3 regions of the Streptomyces sp. NPDC050610 genome follow, and region 3 is predicted to be linked to each of the others. Evidence: riboswitches for the same ligand, from Rfam matches in the RefSeq annotation. Region 3 holds a riboswitch; each other region holds the start of a gene.
What was found. Region 3 has a riboswitch for thiamine pyrophosphate ahead of thiC (phosphomethylpyrimidine synthase ThiC). Riboswitches for the same ligand answer to the same signal wherever they lie in the genome.

Region 1 (6,940 bases), on a different contig from region 3:
CGAGCGGGTCGCCGGGCGGGTCGCCGCGCAGGGCGAGCATGTTGCGGATGCCGGCGTCCGCGTACTGCCCGATGACGTTGCGCAGTTCCGTCAGCGAGTGGTCGACGGCGGTGAGGTGGGCGACGGGGGTGAGGGTGGTGTCGGTGGCGATCCGCTCGGTGGCCCGCACCGTCCCCTCACGGGACGAGCCGCCCGCGCCGTAGGTCACGGAGACGAACGTCGGCGCGACCGCCTCGACCCGGCGGATGGCGTTCCACAGCGTCCGCTCGCCCTTCTCGGTCTTCGGGGCCATGAACTCGAATGAGTAGGACCGCTCACCGGAGGCGAGCAGGTCACGCACCGTACGTGCGCGGTCTGTCCTGGTGGAAGGTGTGCCAAGGGCCATACGGGCAGGTTAACCGGGGTGTGCCGGGCCCCCAACCCTGTCTCGCGTTATGACCGTTTCGGCAAGCTTTCACCAAGCCTCGGCCGAGCTTTCGCCACGATCGTGTCCACCCCTTGGACACTCCGCCGGACATCCGCCGGACATCCGCCGGACATCCGCCGGGGTTCGGGGCGACTGTGGACCGCCCCGCTCCGTCACGCTCCGTATGCGCGAATGCGCTTGGCGAGACCGGCCGCGGCGGCTCCGGGATCGTCGGCCTCGGTGATCGCGCGCACCACGACGACCCGCCGGGCGCCCGCCTCCAGCACCTCGTCCAGGTTCGAGGCGTCGATGCCGCCGATCGCGAACCAGGGCCGTACGGGCGCCAGCGAGGCGGCATAGCGCACCAGGGGGAGCCCGGGCGCGTACCGCCCCGGCTTGGTCGGGGTGGGCCAGCAGGGCCCGGTGCAGAAGTAGTCCACGCCCGGCTCGACGGCCGCGGCGGCCGCCTCGGACTCGGCGTGGGTGGAGCGGCCGATCAGCGCGTCCGCGCCGAGGATCGCCCGCGCGGCCGGCACCGGCAGGTCGCCCTGGCCCAGGTGCAGCACGTCGGAGGCGATGGCGTGCGCGACGTCCGCCCGGTCGTTGACGGCGACGAGCTTGCCGTGCCGACGGGCCGCGGCGGCGAGGACCGCGAGGTGCTCCAGCTCCTCCCCCGCCTCCATGCCCTTGTCCCGCAGCTGGACGATGTCGACCCCCGAGGAGAGGACCGCGTCGAGGAACTCGGGCAGGTCGCCCTGGCGCTTGCGCGCGTCGGTGCACAGATAGAGCCGGGCGTCGGCCAGCCGCTCTCGCGCGCTCGCCCCGGCCCCGGCGGGTGCTGGGGCGGCTGATCCCGCCGCGGCTCCCGCGATTCCTGCGGCGTCGGTGGCGGCTGCGACATCAGTGGAGGTTGTGGCACCTGTGGCGGCCATGCGGCGGTTTCCCCCCGGGTCGGCGGTGTACGGGCCGGGGCTCACGGCCCCGGCCCGTACACCGGACGGTTGGATATGCGATGGATGTGCGGCTGTGGGCTGAGGCGCCTACGGACGGCGGATCAGCCGGCGAGCGCCGTGCTCGACGGGGCAGGGACGGCCGTCGTCCGGACCCGGCGCGCTCAGACGGCGAGCGCCTGGGCCCGGCGCTTCACCTCCGTGCCGCGATTCTCGCGCAGGGCCTGCGCCGGGGTGCCCGGCAGGGTCGGGTCGGGGGTGAAGAGCCACTCCAGCATCTCCACGTCACTGAAGCCGTCGTCCCGCAGGAGCGTCAAGGTGCCGGCCAGGCCCTTGACGACCTTGGCGTCGCCGATGAAGTCGGCGGGCACCTGGAGCGCCCTGTTCTCGCCACGGCGCACCGCGATCACCTGGCCTTCCTTGACCAGCTGCCGGACGCGCGTCACCTCGACGCCGAGCCGTTCGGCGATGTCGGGCAGGTTGAGCCAGGCGGGGACGAGAGCATCGATCTTTGCGTCAATCTCGGTCACGGGACAAGCCTGCCATCTAGGACTGACAGTCGGTAGCCGGGAGGCCCTGAGGCGCTCCGAGCCCGTGTCGCGCCCCGGCCGAAGCGCGCGCCGCCAGGCGCGCGTACCCGCGCGGGACACCCCTCGGAGCCCGTGTCCCGTCCCAGCGGAGCGCACCCGTGTCATGTCCTCGTCCGAGCGCCCCGGCCGTTTCGCGCCGGGCGAGCGCGCGCCGCCCGGCCACGCGCGCGTCCCCCTTGGGACAGGACACGTGCGCGTCCCCCCCCAGGACAGGCCACGCGCGCGTACCGCCCAGAAACGGACCGGCCCCCGTTTCCGCCCGGAAACGGACCGGCCCCCGCTACCGCCCGGAAACGGAGCGGCCCCGCTAGAAATGGAGCCGCCCCGCCGCCGGCCTCAGACCGTCGCCGACTTCAGCGGCACCGACGGGTCCGCGGCCTGCCGCTGGTCCAGCCGTGCGCCGCGCTCGATGAGCTTGCGGCCCTGCGCCAGGTCCCGGGGGCGGCCCACGGCGAGCAGCGCGACCAGGATGCCCTCGCGCAGCCAGCACACGGACCAGGCGGCGGTGGCGGGGTCGCCGCGCCACAGGAGTTCGTCGGCGGCGGCGTGGTGCCCCGCGTACTGCACGAACCGGCCGAACTGCTCGGACCAGAAGTAGGGCACCGGGTCGTACAGCGGCCCCTCGGCCTCGCCGTGCGCGATGTTGGCGGCGACGGTGCGCGGCCCCTGGAGCGCGTTGTCCCAGTGGTGCACCAGCAGCCGCTCGGCGTAGCGGGCGGACGGGAAGGAGGCGCAGTCGCCGACCGCGTAGACGTCCGGGAGGCTGGTGCGCAGCCGTTCGTCGGTGACCACGGACAGGTCCGCGGCCAGCTCGATGCCGGTCCCCGCCAGCCAGCCGGTGGCGGGGCGCGCGCCGATGCCGACGACCACCGCGCCGGCCGTCAGCCGGGTGCCGTCGTCCAGCAGCACGCTGCCCTCGGAGAGGGAGACGACGCGGGCGCCGGTGAGCAGTTCGGCGCCGCAGTCCGCGTACCAGCCCGCCATGTGGGCGGCGACCTCGGCGGGGAGGGCGCCCGCGAGCGGCCGGTCCGCGGCCTCCACGACGGTCACCTTGCAGCCCGCCTCGCGGGCGGCGGTCGCGAACTCCGCGCCGATCCAGCCCGCCCCGACCACCACGATGTCGTGCTGGTCGGCGAGGACCGGGCGCAGCCGCGTCGCGTCGTCCAGGGTGCGCAGCAGGTGGACGCCGGGGATGCCCTCGCTGCCGGGCAGGACGACGGGCTCGGCGCCGGTGGCGATGACGAGCCGGTCGTAGGGCTCGGGGCCGTCGGCGGTGTCCAGGACGCGCTCTTCGGGCCGCAGCCCGGTGACCTCGCGGCCGAGCCGCAGGTCGATGCCGAGGGAGTCGAAGTCCACCTCGAAGGCGGAGCCCTCGGACTTGCCGAGCAGCACGGCCTTGGAGAGCGGCGGTCGGTCGTAGGGCGGATGGGGCTCCGCGCCGAGCAGCGAGATCGCGCCGGTCCAGCCCTGTTCGCGGAGGGCGACGGCGGTCTGTACCCCGGCCACGCCCGCGCCGACGATCACGACGCGACGCCGGTCACTGGTGGTATTCGTCTGATCGCTCACCAGCTCACTGTATGGCGGCGGGCACGCTGTGCCGGAGCGTCGCGCAGAGAGATCTCCACCACAACCGGGGCCCGCGGCGGCCCGGTTGCGCGCCCGGCGGAGCCCCGGCCCGTATCGGACACTCCCCTTTCGGCCGATTCGGGGCGCGTACTAGGGTGACTTGGGTAGAGCACTCGCGGGAGCCCGGGCGGACCGGGCTGAGAGGGAGGCTGGACGGCCTCCGACCGTACGAACCTGATCCGGGTCATGCCGGCGAAGGGAGGGGCTGGACGCCCATGCACGCGTCTTCTTCGAAGCCACCGGGACGGGAATCGGCCTCCTGTGACGTCCTCGTCATCGGCGGCGGCATCATCGGCCTGGTCACCGCCTGGCGGTCGGCCCAGCGCGGGCTGCGCACCGCCGTCGCGGACCCCGCGCCCGGCGGGGGCGCCGCCCAGGTCGCGGCCGGGATGCTGGCCGCCGTCACCGAACTGCACTACGGCGAGCAGGACCTGCTCGCCATCAACCTGGCCTCCGCCCGCCGCTACCCGGCGTTCGCGGCCGAGCTGACCGAGGCGAGCGGCCAGGGGATCGGCTACCGCGCCTGCGGCACGCTCGCCGTCGCCCTCGACGCCGACGACCGCGCCCACCTGCGTGAACTCCACGAGTTCCAGCAGCGCTCGGGGCTCGACTCGCAGTGGCTGTCGGGGCGCGAGTGCCGCCGCCTGGAGCCGATGCTCGCGCCGGGCGTGCGCGGCGGCGTGCGGGTCGACGGCGACCACCAGACCGACCCGCGGCGCCTCGCCCGCGCCCTGCTGACGGCCTGCGAGCGCGCGGGCGTCGTCTTCCACCGGGCCGAGGCACGGCGTCTGACGGTCGAGGCGGACCGGGCGACCGGGGCCGAGCTGGCCGACGGCGTCCGGGTCGCCGCCGCCCAGACGGTGCTGGCGGCGGGCAGCCACAGCGCGCGGCTCGCGGGCGTGCCCGAGCACGTGGTGCCGCCGGTCCGCCCGGTCAAGGGCCAGGTCCTGCGGCTGCGCGTGCCCGGCCCGTACGCGCCGTTCCTCTCCCGGACCGTACGGGCCGTGGTGCGCGGCGGCCCCGTCTACCTGGTGCCGCGCGAGAACGGCGAGCTGGTCCTGGGCGCGACCAGCGAGGAGCTGGGCTGGGACACCACCGTCACCGCGGGCGGCGTGTACGAGCTGCTGCGCGACGCCCATGAGCTGGTGCCCGGCATCACGGAGCTGCCGCTCGTCGAGACCCTCGCCGGGCTGCGCCCCGCCTCCCCCGACAACGCGCCGCTGCTCGGCCCGACCGCCCTGCCCGGTCTCCACACGGCCACCGGCCACCACCGCAACGGCGTCCTGCTGACCCCGTTCACCGGCGATGTGATGGCCGAGGTGCTGACCGGCGGCGCGCTCCCGGCGGCGGCCCTGCCCTTCTCCCCGCAGCGTTTCCAGGCCCCCGCACCTCAGGAGCAGCCCGTATGACGCCCTCTCCGCCCGCCTCCGTCCGGCTCTCCCTCAACGGCGAGCCCCGCGAGATCCCCGCCGGTCTGACCCTGGACCGGCTGGTTGCCACGCTCACCACCGCGCACAGCGGCGTCGCCGCCGCCGTCAACGAGGCCGTCGTGCCGCGCGGCCAGTGGCCGGCCACCGCGCTCGGCGACGGCGACCGCGTCGAGGTCCTCACCGCGGTCCAGGGAGGCTGACCATGACCAACACCGCGTTCCTTCCGGGGGCCCCGGAAACGGAAGCGGCCGAGGACCCGCTGACCATCGGCGGCGCCGTCTTCGGCTCCCGGCTGATCATGGGTACGGGCGGCGCGCCCAGTCTGGACGTGCTGGAGCGCTCCCTGCTCGCCTCGGGCACCGAGCTGACCACGGTGGCGATGCGCCGCCTGGACGCGACCGTGCGGGGTTCGGTGCTGTCGGTGCTCGCCCGGCACGGCATCCGGGTGCTGCCGAACACCGCGGGCTGCTTCACCGCCGGGGAGGCCGTCCTCACCGCGCGGCTGGCCCGCGAGGCGCTCGGCACGGACTGGGTCAAGCTCGAAGTGGTGGCCGACGAGCGCACTCTCCTGCCCGATCCGATCGAGCTGCTGGACGCCGCCGAGACCCTCGTCGACGACGGTTTCACCGTGCTGCCGTACACGAATGACGACCCCGTACTCGCCCGCAAGCTGGAGGACGCGGGGTGTGCCGCGATCATGCCGCTGGGCTCGCCCATCGGCTCCGGCCTGGGCATCCGCAACCCGCACAACTTCCAGCTGATCACCGAGCGCGCGGGCGTCCCGGTGATCCTGGACGCGGGCGCGGGCACGGCCTCCGACGCCGCGCTCGCCATGGAGCTGGGCTGCGCCGCGGTGATGCTCGCCTCGGCGGTGACCCGCGCGCAGGAGCCGGCGCTGATGGCGGCGGCCATGCGGCACGCGGTGGAGGCGGGCCGGCTGGCGTACCGCGCGGGCCGCATCCCGCGCCGGCACTTCGCGCGGGCGTCCTCGGCGATGGAGGGGCTGGCGGAGCTGGACCCGGAGCGGCCGGCGTTCTGACCGGGCCCCGCCTGAACTGGCGTTCCGACCGGCCGTTCCGACCGGACCGCCTGACCGGCCGTTCCGACCGCGCGTTCCGACCGGGCCTGAGCGGGCACGTCCCCGTGTCCGACCAGGCGCGTTCCCGCGTCCGTACGCGTCGGCCGCTGTCACCGTTCGGCTTCAGTACGGCCGCGGCGGGCGCGCGGCGTCGGAGCTGTCGGTGACTGCTCGTAGACTCGTCTGCCGTGGATACGACCCTTCAGGACCCCCTCGTCGGGCAGCTGCTCGACGGCCGCTACCGAGTCGAGGCGCGCATCGCCGTCGGTGGCATGGCCACGGTCTACCGGGCCGTCGACACGCGGCTCGACCGCGTGCTCGCGCTCAAGGTGATGCACCCGGCGCTCGCCGCGGACGGCGCCTTCGTCGACCGGTTCATCCGGGAGGCGAAGTCGGTGGCGAGGCTCGCGCACCCCAATGTGGTGGGCGTCTTCGACCAGGGCACCGACGGCACGTACGTCTATCTCGCGATGGAGTACGTGGCCGGGTGCACGCTGCGCGACGTGCTGCGCGAGCGCGGCGCGCTCCAGCCGCGCGCCGCCCTCGACATCCTGGAGCCGATCCTCGCCGCGCTGGGCGCCGCCCACCGGGCGTCCTTCGTACACCGCGACATGAAGCCCGAGAACGTGCTGATCGGCGACGACGGCCGGGTCAAGGTCGCCGACTTCGGGCTCGTACGGGCCGTGGACAACAACACCACCGCCTCGACGGGGTCCGTGCTCGGCACCGTGTCGTACCTCGCCCCCGAGCAGATCGAGCACGGCACCGCCGACACCCCGGCGGACGTGTACGCCTGCGGGGTGGTGCTCTACGAGATGCTGACCGGCGCCAAGCCGCACACCGGCGGCACCCCGGCGCAG
Region 2 (6,940 bases), on a different contig from region 3:
AGAAGGCCGTCGTGGTCGCCAAGGAGGACTTCGCGGCGATCCGTACGGGGCGTGCGCACCCGGCGATGTTCAACAAGATCGTGGCGGACTACTACGGTGCGCTGACCCCGATCAACCAGCTGGCGTCGTTCTCGGTGCCGGAGCCGCGGATGGCCGTGGTGACCCCGTTCGACAAGACGGCGCTGCGCAACATCGAGCAGGCGATCCGCGACTCGGATCTGGGCGTCAACCCGAGCAACGACGGCAGCATCATCCGGGTGACGTTCCCGGAGCTGACCGAGGACCGGCGCCGCCAGTACATCAAGGTCGCCAAGGGCAAGGCCGAGGACTCGAAGGTCTCGATCCGCTCGGTCCGCCGCAAGGCCAAGGAGACCCTCGACAAGCTCGTCAAGGACAAGGAGTCCGGCGAGGACGAGGTGCGCCGCGCGGAGAAGGAGCTCGACGACACCACTGCGAAGTACGTCACGCAGGTGGACGAGTTGCTCAAGCACAAGGAAGCCGAGCTGCTCGAGGTCTGATGAACGACTCTTCCTGGGGGGCCCCGCCGAGCGCCGGATACCGCGGGCCGACCGACCGGGGGCCGGCCCGTCCGGCAGGTCCCGTGCACGACATGGGCGACGCGGCGCAGACTCGGCCCATGCCCATCGTGCCCGACGCAGGCGGAGATCAGGACGACCGTGAGAAGGGGGCCGCTTACCTCGGCGGCCCCCTCTTCCGCGATGAACAGTTCCGTGAGGAACGGTTCCGTGACGACCAGTTCCGTGGTGAGCAGTTCCACGGGGAGCAGGAGCCCGCTGCGGTGCCCGAGCCCGTTCCCGCGGCGCCGGAGCCGGCCGCCGCGCCTGTGAAGAAGAGCGCGGGCCGTGACCTGCGGGCGGCCATAGGGGTGGGCCTGGGGCTGGGCGGGATCATCATCGCCTCCCTGTTCATCTACAAGCCCGTCTTCCTCGGCGTGATAGCGGTCGCCGTGGTCGTCGGGCTGTGGGAGCTGACCTCGCGCCTGTCGGAGAAGAAGGCGATCAAGGCGCCGCTGGTGCCGCTCGCGGTCGGCGGCGCCGCCATGGTCGTCGCGGGCTATCTGGACGGCCCGGAGGGCGCGTGGGTGGCCATGGCCTTCACCGCGCTCGCCGTGCTCGTGTGGCGGATGACGGAACCGCCCGAGGACTATCTGCGGGATGTCACGGCGGGCATCTTCGCGGCGTTCTACGTGCCCTTCCTCGCCACGTTCGTGGCGCTGATGCTCGCCGCCGGCGACGGCGCGTGGCGGGTGCTCACCTTCCTCGTGCTGACGGTCGTCAGCGACACCGGCGCGTACGCGGTGGGCTGGAAGTTCGGCAAGAACAAGCTCGCGCCGCGGATCAGCCCCGGCAAGACGCGCGAGGGCCTCGTCGGCGCGGTCGCCTTCGCGATGGTGGCGGGCGCGCTGTGCATGCAGTACCTGATCGACGACGGGACCTGGTGGCACGGGCTGCTGCTCGGCTGCGCGGTCGCGGCCAGCGCCACGCTCGGCGACCTGGGCGAGTCCATGATCAAGCGGGACCTCGGCATCAAGGACATGGGCACGCTGCTGCCGGGGCACGGCGGGATCATGGACCGGCTGGACTCCCTGCTGCCCACCGCGCCGGTGGTGTGGCTGCTTATGGTGATCTTCGTCGGCAGCGGCTGACCTGCGCTTTTCCCGTCGAGGGGTCCGTTGTCCACAGGGCGGCGGGCCCCTTTCCGGATGTCTGCCACACTGGATGGACCATGCCTAAGCCCGGAGAACTCACTTTCGTCGCGCCGCGCGGAGCCAAGAAGCCGCCGCGGCATCTCGCCGACCTTAGCCCCGCCGAGCGCCGCGAGGCCGTGGCCGCGATCGGCGAGAAGCCGTTCCGTGCCAAGCAGCTGTCGCAGCACTACTTCGCCCGGTACGCCCACGATCCGGCGCAGTGGACCGACATCCCCGCGGCGGCGCGCGAGAGGCTGGCGGCCGAGATGCTGCCGGAGCTGATGAGCGTGTTGCGGCACATCTCGTGCGACGACGACACCACCCGCAAGACGCTCTGGAAGCTGCACGACGGCACGCTCGTCGAGTCCGTGCTGATGCGCTATCCGGACCGGGTCACCATGTGCATCTCGTCGCAGGCGGGCTGCGGAATGAACTGCCCGTTCTGCGCCACCGGCCAGGCCGGGCTGGACCGGAATCTGTCCACCGCCGAGATCGTCCACCAGATCGTCGACGGCATGCGCGCCCTGCGCGACGGGGAGGTGCCCGGCGGTCCGGCCCGGCTCTCCAACATCGTCTTCATGGGGATGGGCGAGCCGCTCGCCAACTACAAGCGCGTCGTGGGTGCGATCCGCCGGCTCACGGACCCCGAGCCGGACGGGCTCGGCCTCTCGCAGCGCGGCATCACCGTCTCCACCGTCGGCCTGGTCCCCGCGATGCTGCGGTTCGCCGACGAGGGCTTCAAGTGCCGCCTCGCGGTCTCGCTGCACGCCCCCGACGACGAGCTGCGCGACACGCTTGTGCCGGTCAACACGCGGTGGAAGGTGCGCGAGGTCCTCGACGCGGCCTGGGAGTACGCGGAGAAGTCCGGCCGCCGCATCTCCATCGAGTACGCGCTGATCCGCGACATCAACGACCAGGCGTGGCGCGGCGATCTGCTCGGGCGGCTGCTCAAGGGCAAGCGCGTGCACGTCAACCTCATTCCGCTCAACCCGACGCCCGGTTCCAAGTGGACCGCGTCGCGTCCGGAGGACGAGAAGGCGTTCGTCGAGGCGATCGCGGCCCACGGCGTGCCCGTGACCGTGCGCGACACGCGGGGCCAGGAGATCGACGGGGCCTGCGGACAATTGGCCGCTTCCGAGCGCTGATATGGTGCTTTCGCACAATTGAACAATCCGACAGGGGAGCGCACAGAGCGCTGAGAGTGCGGCTTGGCCGCAGACCCTCGGACCTGATCCGGGTCATACCGGCGTAGGGAGTCAGCTCACTCATGAACAGCAATGTCCGGCGTGCCATCGGCGCCGCGGTCGTCAGCGCCCTCGGCGTCACCGCGCTCGCCGCCTGCGGGGGATCCGGATCGTCCGAGGCGTCGGACTCCAAGACGGTCACCCTGGTCTCGCACGACTCGTTCAACGCCTCGAAGTCCGTGCTCGCCCAGTTCACCGAGAAGACCGGCTACAAGGTACGGGTCGTCAAGAGCGGCGACGCGGGCGCGGCCGTCAACCAGGCGATCCTCTCGAAGTCGCACCCGCAGGGGGACGTCTTCTTCGGCGTCGACAACACCCTCCTCTCGCGCGCCCTCGACAACGGGCTGTTCTCGCCGTACGAGGCCAAGGGGCTGGACCGGATCCCGCGCGATCTCCAGCTCGACGCGGCGAAGCACCGCGCCACCCCCGTCGACACCGGGGACATCTGCGTCAACTACGACCGCGCGTACTTCAAGGACCACAAACTGGCGCCGCCGCAGTCCTTCGACGATCTGGTCAAGCCGGAGTACAAGAACCTTCTCGTCACCGAGAACGTCGCCACCTCGTCCCCCGGCCTCGCCTTCCAGCTCGGCACCGTCGCCAAGTACGGCGAGGACGGCTGGCAGAAGTACTGGAAGCAGCTCAGGAGCAACGGCGTCGAGGTCGTGGACGGCTGGGAGCAGGCCTACAACCAGCGGTTCTCCGGCTCCGCCGCCGGCAAGAAGGCCAAGGGCGACAAGCCGCTCGTCGTCTCCTACGCCTCCAGCCCGCCCGCCGAGGTGCTGGACGCGAAGCCGCAGCCGAAGGAGGGGCCCACCGGGGTCGCGACCGGCACGTGCTTCCGGCAGATCGAATTCGCGGGGCTGCTGAACGGGGCGAAGAACACCAAGGGCGGCAAGGCGCTCCTCGACTTCCTGGTGGGCAAGGAATTCCAGGAGGACATGCCGCTCCAGATGTTCGTCAAACCGGCGAACCCGGACGCGAAGCTGCCCGAGGTGTTCACGAAGTACGGCGCGAAGATCTCCGCCCCCGAGACCCTGGCCCCGGAGAAGATCGCCAAGAACCGTGAGCAGTGGGTCAAGTCGTGGTCCTCGCTCGTCCTGAAGTAGCGCCCCCGGGGAACGCGCCGGACGGGCCCGATCCCGGCCGCGCGGCGGACCGCAAGGCCGCCGCGCGCGGCGTCGTGTCGCGACTCGCGCTGATGGCGGTGCCCTTCGCGTTCTTCGCCGCCTTCTTCGCCTATCCCGTCGTGGCGATCGTCGCCCGGGGGCTGAAGGACGGCGGGCAGTGGCAGTTCGGCCGGATAGGGGAGGTGCTCGGCGACCCGCAGATCGGCCACGTCCTGTGGTTCACCACCTGGCAGGCCGCCGCGTCCACCGCGCTGACCCTCGCCCTCGCGCTCCCCGGCGCGTACGTCTTCGCCCGCTTCGACTTCCCCGGCAAGCAGCTGCTGCGCGCCGTGGTCACCGTCCCCTTCGTCCTGCCGACCGTCGTCGCGGGCTCGGCGTTCCTGGCGCTGCTGGGCCGCGGCGGGCTGCTCGACGAGCTGTGGGGGGTCCGCCTCGACACCACGGTCTGGGCCATCCTCCTGGCGCACGTCTTCTTCAACTACGCGGTCGTCGTGCGGACCGTCGGCGGCCTGTGGGCGCAGCTCGACCCGCGCCAGGAGGAGGCGGCGCGGGTGCTGGGCGCCGGGCGCTTCGCGGCCTGGCGCAGGGTGACGCTCCCCGCCCTCGCGCCCGCCGTGGCGGCAGCGGCCCTGATGGTCTTCCTCTTCACCTTCACCTCCTTCGGCGTCATCCAGATCCTCGGCGGCCCGCGCTACGCGACGCTGGAGGTGGAGATCTACCAGCAGACCGCGCAGCTCCTGAACCTGCCGACGGCCGCCGTGCTCTCGATCGTCCAGTTGCTGGCGGTGTGCGTGCTGCTCGCCGTGCACGCCCGGACCGTACGCCGCCGGGAGTCGGCGCTCCGGCTGGTCGACGCGGCGCGGACGTCGCGCCGGCCGCGCGGCGCGGGGCAGTGGTCGCTGCTGGCGGGGGTGCTGGCCTGCGTCGCCCTGCTGATCCTGCTGCCGCTGGCCGTGCTGGTGCAGCGCTCCTTCGACGGCCCCGACGGCTACGGCCCGGTCTTCTATCGCGCTCTCGAATCGGCCGCGGACAACGGCGGCACCTTCGTCGTCGCGCCGCTGGAGGCGATCGGCAATTCGCTCTCCTACGGGCTCGCCGCCACCGCCATAGCCGTGGTCATCGGCGGGCTGGCCGCAGCCGCCCTGACGCTCCGGGGCGGAGCGAACGGCGGCGCGAAGGGCGGAGCGAACGGGGGCGCGAACGGGGGCGCGAAGGGCGCGGGCCGGCTCGTACGGGGCTTCGACGCGCTCCTCATGCTGCCGCTCGGCACCTCCGCCGTGACCGTCGGCTTCGGCTTCCTCATCACCCTCGACAAGCCGCCGCTGGACCTGCGGGACTCCTGGATCCTGGTGCCGCTGGCCCAGGCGCTGGTGGGCGTCCCCTTCGTCGTACGGACCATGCTGCCGGTGCTGCGCGCGGTCGACGCCCGGCTGCGGGAGGCCGCCGCGGTGCTCGGGGCGTCCCCGCTGCGGGCCTGGCGGGAAGTGGATCTGCCGCTGGTGGGGAGGGCGCTGGCGGTCGCGGCGGGGTTCGCGTTCGCGGTCTCGCTGGGCGAGTTCGGGGCGACCGTCTTCATCGCCCGGCCGGACAGCCCGACGCTGCCGGTCGCGGTGGCCCGGTTGCTGAGCCGGCCCGGGGAGATGAACTACGGGCAGGCGATGGCCCTCAGCACCATTTTGATGCTGGTGTGCGCGGTGGCGCTGCTGGTACTGGAGCGCATTCGCACCGACCGTTCGGGAGAGTTCTAGATGGCCCTGCTGCGACTGGACGGCGCGAGCGTCCGCTTCGGCGCGAGGACGGCGCTGGACGCGGTGGACCTGGAGGTCGCCGAGCACGAGACGGTGTGCGTCCTCGGCCCGAGCGGCAGCGGAAAATCCACCCTGCTGCGCGTCGTCGCGGGGCTTCAGCGGGCCGACGGCGGGCGGGTGACACTGGAGGGCCGGGACCAGAGCGGCATCCCGACGCACCGCCGCGGTGTGGGGCTGATGTTCCAGGACCACCAGCTCTTCCCGCAGCGCGATGTGGCCGGAAACGTGGCCTTCGGACTGCGGATGCGCGGGGCGGGCCGCGCCGAGCAGGCCCGTACGGTCGCCGAACTCCTCGACCTCGTCGGGCTGCCGGACGCACAGCGCCGCGCGGTCGGCACGCTGTCCGGAGGTGAGCAGCAGCGCGTCGCGCTCGCCCGCGCGCTCGCGCCGCGCCCCCGGCTGCTGATGCTCGACGAGCCCTTCGGCCAGCTCGACCGTGGGCTGCGCGAGCGCCTGGTGATGGAACTGCGCTCCCTCTTCAGAACCTTGGGCACCACGGTCCTCGCCGTCACCCACGACCAGGGCGAGGCGTTCGCGCTCGCCGACCGGGTGGTCGTCATGCGCGACGGGCGTATCGCCCAGAGCGGCACGCCGCTGGAGGTGTGGCAGCGCCCGGCCTCAGAATTCGTGGCCCGGTTCCTCGGCTTCGACAACGTCGTCGAGGCGGGTGTCTCCGGTGAGGCAGCCGAGACGGCCTGGGGCAAGCTCCCGGTGCGCCGAGGCGCGCCCCAGGGCGCGCAGCGGCTGCTCGTACGCCCGGCCGGGGTGCGGCTGACGGGCGTACGGGACGGGCTGCCGTGCACGGTGGAAGCGCGCACCTTCCGCGGGGACCATGTGGCGCTGCTGCTGCGGCCCGAGAACGGGCCGCAGCTGGAGGCGGCGTGCGCCCTGCGCGACGCGCCGGAGGCGGGCGCGCGGGTCGGCGTGGAGTTCGACGCGGACGAAGTGGTGGTGCTCAGCGCCCCGTAGCGCGGCCTCCCGGTAGCGCGGCCTCCTGTGCCGCGGTCTCCCGCGGCTCGGCTCCCTGCGGGCCCAGCAGCCCGGCGCGCC
Region 3 (6,940 bases):
CGAGCGACAGCTTCCGCACCACCTGGACACCCGGCATCACCAGCGTCCCGCGCCCGGTGACGATCCGGAAGCCCATGCCCTCCTCAAGGCCCTCGGTGCGGTGTTTGGAGCCGGAGATGACGAGCGCCTCGTTCGGCTCGGCGACCCGCCACATGAGTTTGAAGAGACCGATAAGAACGACGAATGCGACGACGACGATCCCCGCCACGATGCCGAACAGCATGTGCTCACGCCCCCTCTGCCGGGCCCCAGAAGGGGTCCGCGTTCAAAAAAGTCTGCTCCCGCCCAGGACTTCGGTGAAGGCACAGGCGCATCCTTGGTGCGCTTTTGATACATCACCCATAGGCGGCCATGACGTAGACCGTGCGCGGCGGTTGATACTCCACGACCAGCACCACCGTGCCCCGCTCCAGCCGCTCGCCCGGCTCCACCGCGTACGCGAGGAACGCCTCGGCGCCGCCGCGCACCCGCACCATCACCTCGCCGACCAGCCCCGGCCCGACCGTCCCCGTCACCCTGCCCCGCTCACCGATCACCGGCAGCTCCCCGATCGCCGGGTACGGCGGCCACGGCCGCTCCCCCGGTCCCCCTGCTGTGCGCGACCCCTCCGGTCACTTGGCGCGGCGTCGCCTGCCGCCCCTCGCCGCGGACCTCCCCCCGGTCTTCGTCCCGGCCCTCACCCCAGTACTCGTATTGTGCCGGTCGGCACTGACAACGAGCGCTGCCAGCGCCGTGGTCACCGGAACCGAGGCCACCAGCCCGATGGAGCCGACCAGGGTCCGTACGATCTCCTCCGAGACGATCTCGCTGGTCGCGACCGCCCCCACCCCGCTGTCCGCGATCGAGAACAGCAGCAGCAACGGCAGCGAAGCACCCGCGTACGCCAGTACCAGCGTGTTGACGACGGACGCGATGTGGTCCCGGCCGATGCGCATCCCGGCCCCGTACAGCTTGCGCCAACTCGCCTGCGGGTCGGCTTCCTTCAGCTCCCACACCGCGGACGTCTGGGTCACCGTCACATCGTCCAGCACGCCCAGCGAGCCGATGATGACCCCGGCCAGCAGCAGTCCGCGGATCTCGATGTGCGGATACAGGCCGTGTACCAGGCCCGTCTGGTCGTCGGTGTTGCCCGTCAGGTGCGCCCAGCCGATGAACACCGAGCCGAGCAGCCCGATGACCATCAGGGACAGCAGGGTGCCGAGCACCGCCACGGACGTACGGGCCGTCAGGCCGTGGCACATATAGAGCGCGATCAGCATGATCGCGCTGCCGCCCACCACCGCGACGAGCAGCGGGTTCGACCCTTGCAGGATCGCGGGCAGGATGAACAGCGTCAGCACCCCGAAGCTGATGGCCAGCGCTACGAGCGCGAAGAGGCCGCGCAGCCGTCCGACGACCACGACGGCGATCGCGAAGACCGCGCCGAGCAGCGCCATCGGCAGTGTGCGGTCCACGTCGGTGACGGAGTACTGGAGGTCCTTCGGGGCCTTCGGCGCGTACGCGAGGACGACCTTCTGACCCACCGAGTAGCGGCGCGAGGCGCTCGGCTGGACGATCTCGGTGAAGGACCGGCCCTTGTCCTTGCCGGAGGTGACTTCCAGGGTGGCTTTCTCGCACTCTTTGCCGGCTCCGGCTCCGGCTCCGGCTCCGGTCGCATCGTTCGGAGGTTGCTGACCGCTTCCGGAGCCCTGCCCTCCGTTTTGTCCGCCTCCGCCGCCGGACGAGGGGGCCTGCGGCTGCGCCCCCACGGCCGCGCAGCTCACCTCCTCGACCTTCACCACCCGGCCCGATTCCGTCTGCTGGTCGAACCCCAGCCCGCTGTGCTGATGCGGCGGCGCCCCTCCGGGCCACAGCACCACGAGCCCGGCCACCACGGCGACGGCGAACGGGATGAGCACGGCCGCGATGACCTTGCGCAGCTGACGGGAGACGGGGGCGGCGGGCCCGTGGCTGTGCGCGTGCGAGTGGCCATGGGCTAGCCGCGGCGCGCGGGCCGTCTGGTGCGCGGGGTCCTGCTCGTGTGCGGGGTCCTGCTCGTGCGCGGGAGGACCGGGCTGGGTGCGAGTCACGGCCCGATCATCGCAAGGCCCCCTGGCCGCCGGGGGCGGCGAACCGTTAGCGTAGTGACACCTTTGCAATCGCGGGAGCTCGGAGCACCGGGCTGAGAGGGCGCTGATCTCCGTACGGGACGTACGTACGGAAGCCGCTGCGTCGACCGCCGAACCTGTTACCGGGTAATGCCGGCGTAGGGAGTTGGGTCTTATGACCTCGCAGCAGGATGCACGCACGCCCGAAACCAGCGGCACAGCGGCGGCCAATGGCTCCGCGGAGCTCGGCTGGCACAAGGACCACGTGACCGGAACGCGGCCGGACCTGCGGGTCCCGGTCCGCCGGGTGCACCTCACCAACGGCCGGGACGTGCGGCTGTACGACACGTCCGGCCCGTACACCGACCCGGCCGTCGAGACGGACGTCCGGCGCGGCCTCGCGCCGGTCCGGGAGAACTGGATCATCGGCCGCGGCGACACCGAGGAGTACGCCGGGCGCCCGCTGCGCCCGGAGGACGACGGCCTCAAGCACACCACCCCGCGCGGCGGCCTCAAGAACCTCGACGCGGTCTTCCCGGGCCGCCCGCGCCAGCCCCGCCGGGGCCACGGCGGACGGGCCGTCACACAGCTCGCGTACGCCAGGCGCGGCGAGATCACGGCCGAGATGGAGTACGTCGCGATCCGCGAGAACGTGGCCCCCGAGACCGTACGGGAGGAGATCGCGGCGGGCCGGGCCGTACTGCCGGCCAATGTGAACCACCCGGAGATCGAGCCGATGATCATCGGCAAGAAGTTCCTGGTGAAGGTCAACGCCAACATCGGCAACTCCGCTGTCACCTCCTCCATCGAGGAGGAGGTCGAGAAGATGACCTGGGCGACCCGCTGGGGCGCCGACACGGTCATGGACCTCTCCACCGGCCGCAACATCCACACCACGCGCGAGTGGGTGCTGCGCAACTCGCCCGTGCCGATCGGCACCGTGCCGCTCTACCAGGCGCTGGAGAAGGTCGACGGCAAGGCCGAGGAGCTGACCTGGGAGATCTACAAGGACACGGTCGTCGAACAGGCCGAGCAGGGCGTGGACTACATGACGGTCCACGCGGGCGTACTCCTGCGGTACGTGCCGCTGACCGCGCGCCGCAAGACCGGCATCGTCTCGCGCGGCGGTTCGATCATGGCCGCGTGGTGCCTGGCCCACCACAAGGAGTCGTTCCTCTACGAGAACTTCGAGGAGCTGTGCTCGATCCTCGCCTCGTACGACGTCACGTACTCGCTCGGGGACGGGCTGCGCCCCGGCTGTATCGCGGACGCCAACGACGAGGCGCAGTTCGCGGAGTTGCGTACGCTCGGCGAGCTGAACTCCATCGCCAAGCGGCACGGCGTACAGACCATGATCGAGGGCCCGGGGCACGTCCCGATGCACAAGATCAAGGAGAACATCGACCTCCAGCAGGAGATCTGCGAGGAGGCCCCGTTCTACACGCTCGGCCCGCTGACCACGGACGTCGCCCCCGCCTACGACCACATCACCTCGGGCATCGGCGCGGCGATGATCGCCTGGTGGGGCACGGCGATGCTCTGCTACGTGACCCCCAAGGAGCACCTCGGGCTGCCGGACCGGGACGACGTCAAGACCGGCGTGATCACGTACAAGATCGCCGCCCACGCGGCGGACCTGGCCAAGGGGCACCCCGGCGCCCAGGAATGGGACGACGCGCTCTCCGACGCCCGGTTCGAGTTCCGCTGGGAGGACCAGTTCAACCTGGCCCTCGACCCGGACACGGCGCGGGAGTTCCACGACCAGACCCTCCCGGCCGAGCCGGCGAAGACCGCGCACTTCTGCTCCATGTGCGGCCCGAAGTTCTGCTCGATGAAGATCTCCCAGGACATCCGCCGTGAACACGGCGGGGACCTGTCGATCGACTCCGAGGCCGAGGCTGACGCCGAGGCCGGAATGGCGGAGAAGTCCAGGGAGTTCGCGGCGGCGGGCAACCGCGTGTATCTGCCGATCGCGGACTGACGCGCCGCCCCGCCCACCGAAGCGCCGGAGGCGGTACGACCGTACGAACCGGGCCCGAAGCCGCAACTCGCCCTTGCGACTTCGGGCCCTTCGGCATGACGTGCCTACGTGCCTACGTGCCTACGTGCCTACGTGCCTACGTGCCGAGGACGTCTGCCCCGCCTGGCCACGGCTTCACGGCCGCCCAGTCTCACGTCCCCTTCGGCAGCCGGAGGAGCAGGTGGTCGACCAGGTCGTCGACGTAGTCGGGGCTGAGGTCGGTGAGGCCGAAGAGGACGCGGACGTACATCGGGGCCAGGATGTGGTCGACCACCTCCATGGACCGCGGCGCGGGTTCGCCGCGGGCGTGGGCCCGGTCGAGCATGGCGTCCATCTGGCGCTGGCGCTCCAGGAGGAGGTTGTTGCGCGCCTGCTCGCCGTCCTGGCCGGCCGCGGAGAGGGACACGACCAGGCGGAGCACCGCCAGGCCGTCGGGGCCGGTGATGTCGCGGGCCACGTGGGACGCGTAGGCGTGCAGGTCGCCTCTGAGGCTGCCCGTGTCGGGGATCGGTGACTGGGTGGTCAGCCAGGAGATCGCCACGTCCGTGGTCAGGGCTTCGAGGTTGCCCCAGCGGCGGTAGACGCTGGTGTCGGCGACGCCGGCGCGGGCCGCGACCTCGCCGACGGTGAAGCCGCCGTATCCGCGTTCGCTGACCAGCGACATGACGGCCTGGTGCACCGCCGTGCGGACGCGGGCGCTGCGGCCGCCGGGGCGGCGGGCCCGCTCTTGCTCTTCCTTCATGGCCCCATTCTAGCCAAACGCAGTCAGCGCTTGCGTTTGTGCTCGCCATGGGTCTAACGTCGTGGTTAACGCAGTCGCCACCAACTTTTAGGAGGGGCCATGAAGCCCGTCTTCTTCCCGGAGAACAGCCAGTTCTGGTTCGAGACGCTGCGCGTTTTCGGGCACAGCGCCTACGGGGGCGGCGACTTCGGCGAGGCAGCGGTCGTCGCCGAGCGCATCACCCCCGGTGACTACGACAGCTGGCACGACGAGTGGTTCGCCATGGGAGAGCGCGTGGCGGAGGTCGCCCGCAAGGCGAAGGACGGCGGGCACCGGGTCAGCGCCCGCGATGCCTTCCTGCGGGCCTCGAACTACTACCGCAGCGCCGAGTTCTTCCTGCACGGCAACCCCGACGACCCCCGCATCCTGCGGGCCTACGACGCGTCGGTCGCCTGCTTCCGCGAGGCCGCCGCCCTGTTCACCCCGCCCATCGAGCTGGTCGAGATCCCGTACGAGGACACCGTCCTGCCCGGATACTTCTACCGGCCCGACGACTCGGGCGCCGTCCGGCCGACCGTGCTCATGTTCAACGGGTTCGACGGCACGGCCGAGGAGATGCACTTCGGCGGCGGCGCCGCGGCCGTCGAGCGCGGCTACAACGTCCTGACCTTCGACGGGCCGGGGCAGCCGGGCACCCGCCACCACCACGGCATGGTGTTCCGCCCCGACTGGGAAGCGGTCGTCGGCCCGGTCATCGACTACGCCCTCACCCGCCCCGAGGTGGACCCGGACCGTATCGCGCTGTTCGGCAACAGCATGGGCGGGATGCTCGGGCCGCGCGCCGCCGCCTTCGAGCACCGCATCGCCGCCGTCATCGCCTTCGACGGCATCTACGACCTGGCCTCGGCCGTGGCCGAAGCCTTCCCCGGCGACCGCGCCGAGATCGCACGACTGCTGCGCGCCGACCACGCCCCCGAGGTCGACGCCGGCCTGGAGCAGGCCATGGCCGCCAGCCCGAAGATGCGGTGGGCCATGGAACAGGGCATGTACGTCATGGGCGCCGACACCCCGCGCAAGTTCGCCGCCACCTTCCTCGACTACAACCTGCGCGACGGCGTGGCCGAGAAGATCACCTGCCCCGTCCTGGTCTGCTCCGGAACCACCGACGTGTTCTTCGAGGGCCAGCCGGAGGAGCTCTTCGAGCACCTGACCGGTCCGAAGACATTCCTTGAGTTCACCCCTGAACTGGGCGCCGACGCCCACTGCCAGGCCGGCGGCCAGCGGCTCGCCTACGCGCAGGTCTACGACTGGCTGGACGACACCCTGGGGCACCGCGGCTGACGCGTGCCGCCGGTACGTACGTACCAGCGAACATGCGGCGTCGTCCGGCCCGGGCGGTGGGCCGGACGACGCCGGATGTTCCTCAGGTCCGGTGGGCCGGCCCCGTTCGGGCCGGCCTTTCGGCGCTACTCGGGCCGGTGGTCCGGGCCTCCGTAGTCCGGGCTGGTGAAGTCCGGGCTGGAGAACCGGGGCCGGGAGACATGCTCATTGTTGGCGTCCGGGCTGGAGAAGCCCGGACGGGAGTAGCCGAGGTGGGGTGTCCGGTGGACCCCCGAAGCCCTCGGCACGGACGTCGGCTGCGGCCGCGGCTCCGGCGGACCCGCGTCGGCGAGCGCTTCGCGCAGGAAAGGCAGTACGCCGCGGTGCAGCAGCGCCTGCCGCCAGGCTTCCCTGGCCTGCGCCACCGCCTCCGCCCGCTTGCCCGCCACGCGCCCCTCGCGGCCCGAGGGCCCGTTGTTGCGCAGGGCGGTCAGCAGCATGGCGCCCATGGCGACGAGGACCCCGGCGGCGGTGAGACCGCCGAACCACCAGCCGATGGTGATCATCGGGCCCGCGACGGAGGCGTCGGAGCTGACCGTGCGCAGGACATATCCGATGACGAGGAAAAGCAGGGCCGCGATGCCCGCCAGGACCGGGGCGAGCACGGCGAGCACCGCTCCCGCTCCCGCTCCGGCCTCGGCGGCCTCGCTCATGGCGGTGGCGATCCCGACGGCGGCCGCATGGTCGTCGCCCTGGTCACCGCCGCCGCTACCGCCCCCGACCGGCTGAGGC

Region 1: linked by a shared signal. The riboswitch ahead of thiO (glycine oxidase ThiO) and the one ahead of thiC (phosphomethylpyrimidine synthase ThiC) in region 3 are both predicted to bind thiamine pyrophosphate.
Region 2: linked by a shared signal. The riboswitch ahead of AB0I22_RS30300 (thiamine ABC transporter substrate-binding protein) and the one ahead of thiC (phosphomethylpyrimidine synthase ThiC) in region 3 are both predicted to bind thiamine pyrophosphate.

The regions. Positions count from the first base shown of each region.
Region 1 covers NZ_JBFAIV010000035.1:52,526-59,465, forward strand. The annotation lists gene metF (methylenetetrahydrofolate reductase [NAD(P)H]) at 1-385, opposite strand, end outside; gene thiE (thiamine phosphate synthase) at 580-1,338, opposite strand; gene AB0I22_RS32225 (Rv2175c family DNA-binding protein) at 1,521-1,886, opposite strand; gene AB0I22_RS32230 (FAD-dependent oxidoreductase) at 2,283-3,512, opposite strand; TPP riboswitch at 3,678-3,790, shown strand; gene thiO (glycine oxidase ThiO) at 3,788-4,981, shown strand; gene thiS (sulfur carrier protein ThiS) at 4,978-5,202, shown strand; gene AB0I22_RS32245 (thiazole synthase) at 5,205-6,041, shown strand; gene pknB (Stk1 family PASTA domain-containing Ser/Thr kinase) at 6,269-6,940, shown strand, end outside.
Region 2 covers NZ_JBFAIV010000030.1:88,927-95,866, forward strand. The annotation lists gene frr (ribosome recycling factor) at 1-518, shown strand, start outside; gene AB0I22_RS30290 (phosphatidate cytidylyltransferase) at 518-1,666, shown strand; gene rlmN (23S rRNA (adenine(2503)-C(2))-methyltransferase RlmN) at 1,747-2,853, shown strand; TPP riboswitch at 2,876-2,980, shown strand; gene AB0I22_RS30300 (thiamine ABC transporter substrate-binding protein) at 2,976-4,061, shown strand; gene AB0I22_RS30305 (iron ABC transporter permease) at 4,154-5,830, shown strand; gene AB0I22_RS30310 (ABC transporter ATP-binding protein) at 5,831-6,859, shown strand.
Region 3 covers NZ_JBFAIV010000001.1:416,931-423,870, forward strand. The annotation lists gene AB0I22_RS01935 (SPFH domain-containing protein) at 1-223, opposite strand, end outside; gene AB0I22_RS01940 (hypothetical protein) at 336-536, opposite strand; gene AB0I22_RS01945 (YibE/F family protein) at 612-2,069, opposite strand; TPP riboswitch at 2,131-2,269, shown strand; gene thiC (phosphomethylpyrimidine synthase ThiC) at 2,263-4,068, shown strand; gene AB0I22_RS01955 (TetR/AcrR family transcriptional regulator) at 4,259-4,849, opposite strand; gene AB0I22_RS01960 (alpha/beta fold hydrolase) at 4,949-6,169, shown strand; gene AB0I22_RS01965 (hypothetical protein) at 6,295-6,940, opposite strand, start outside.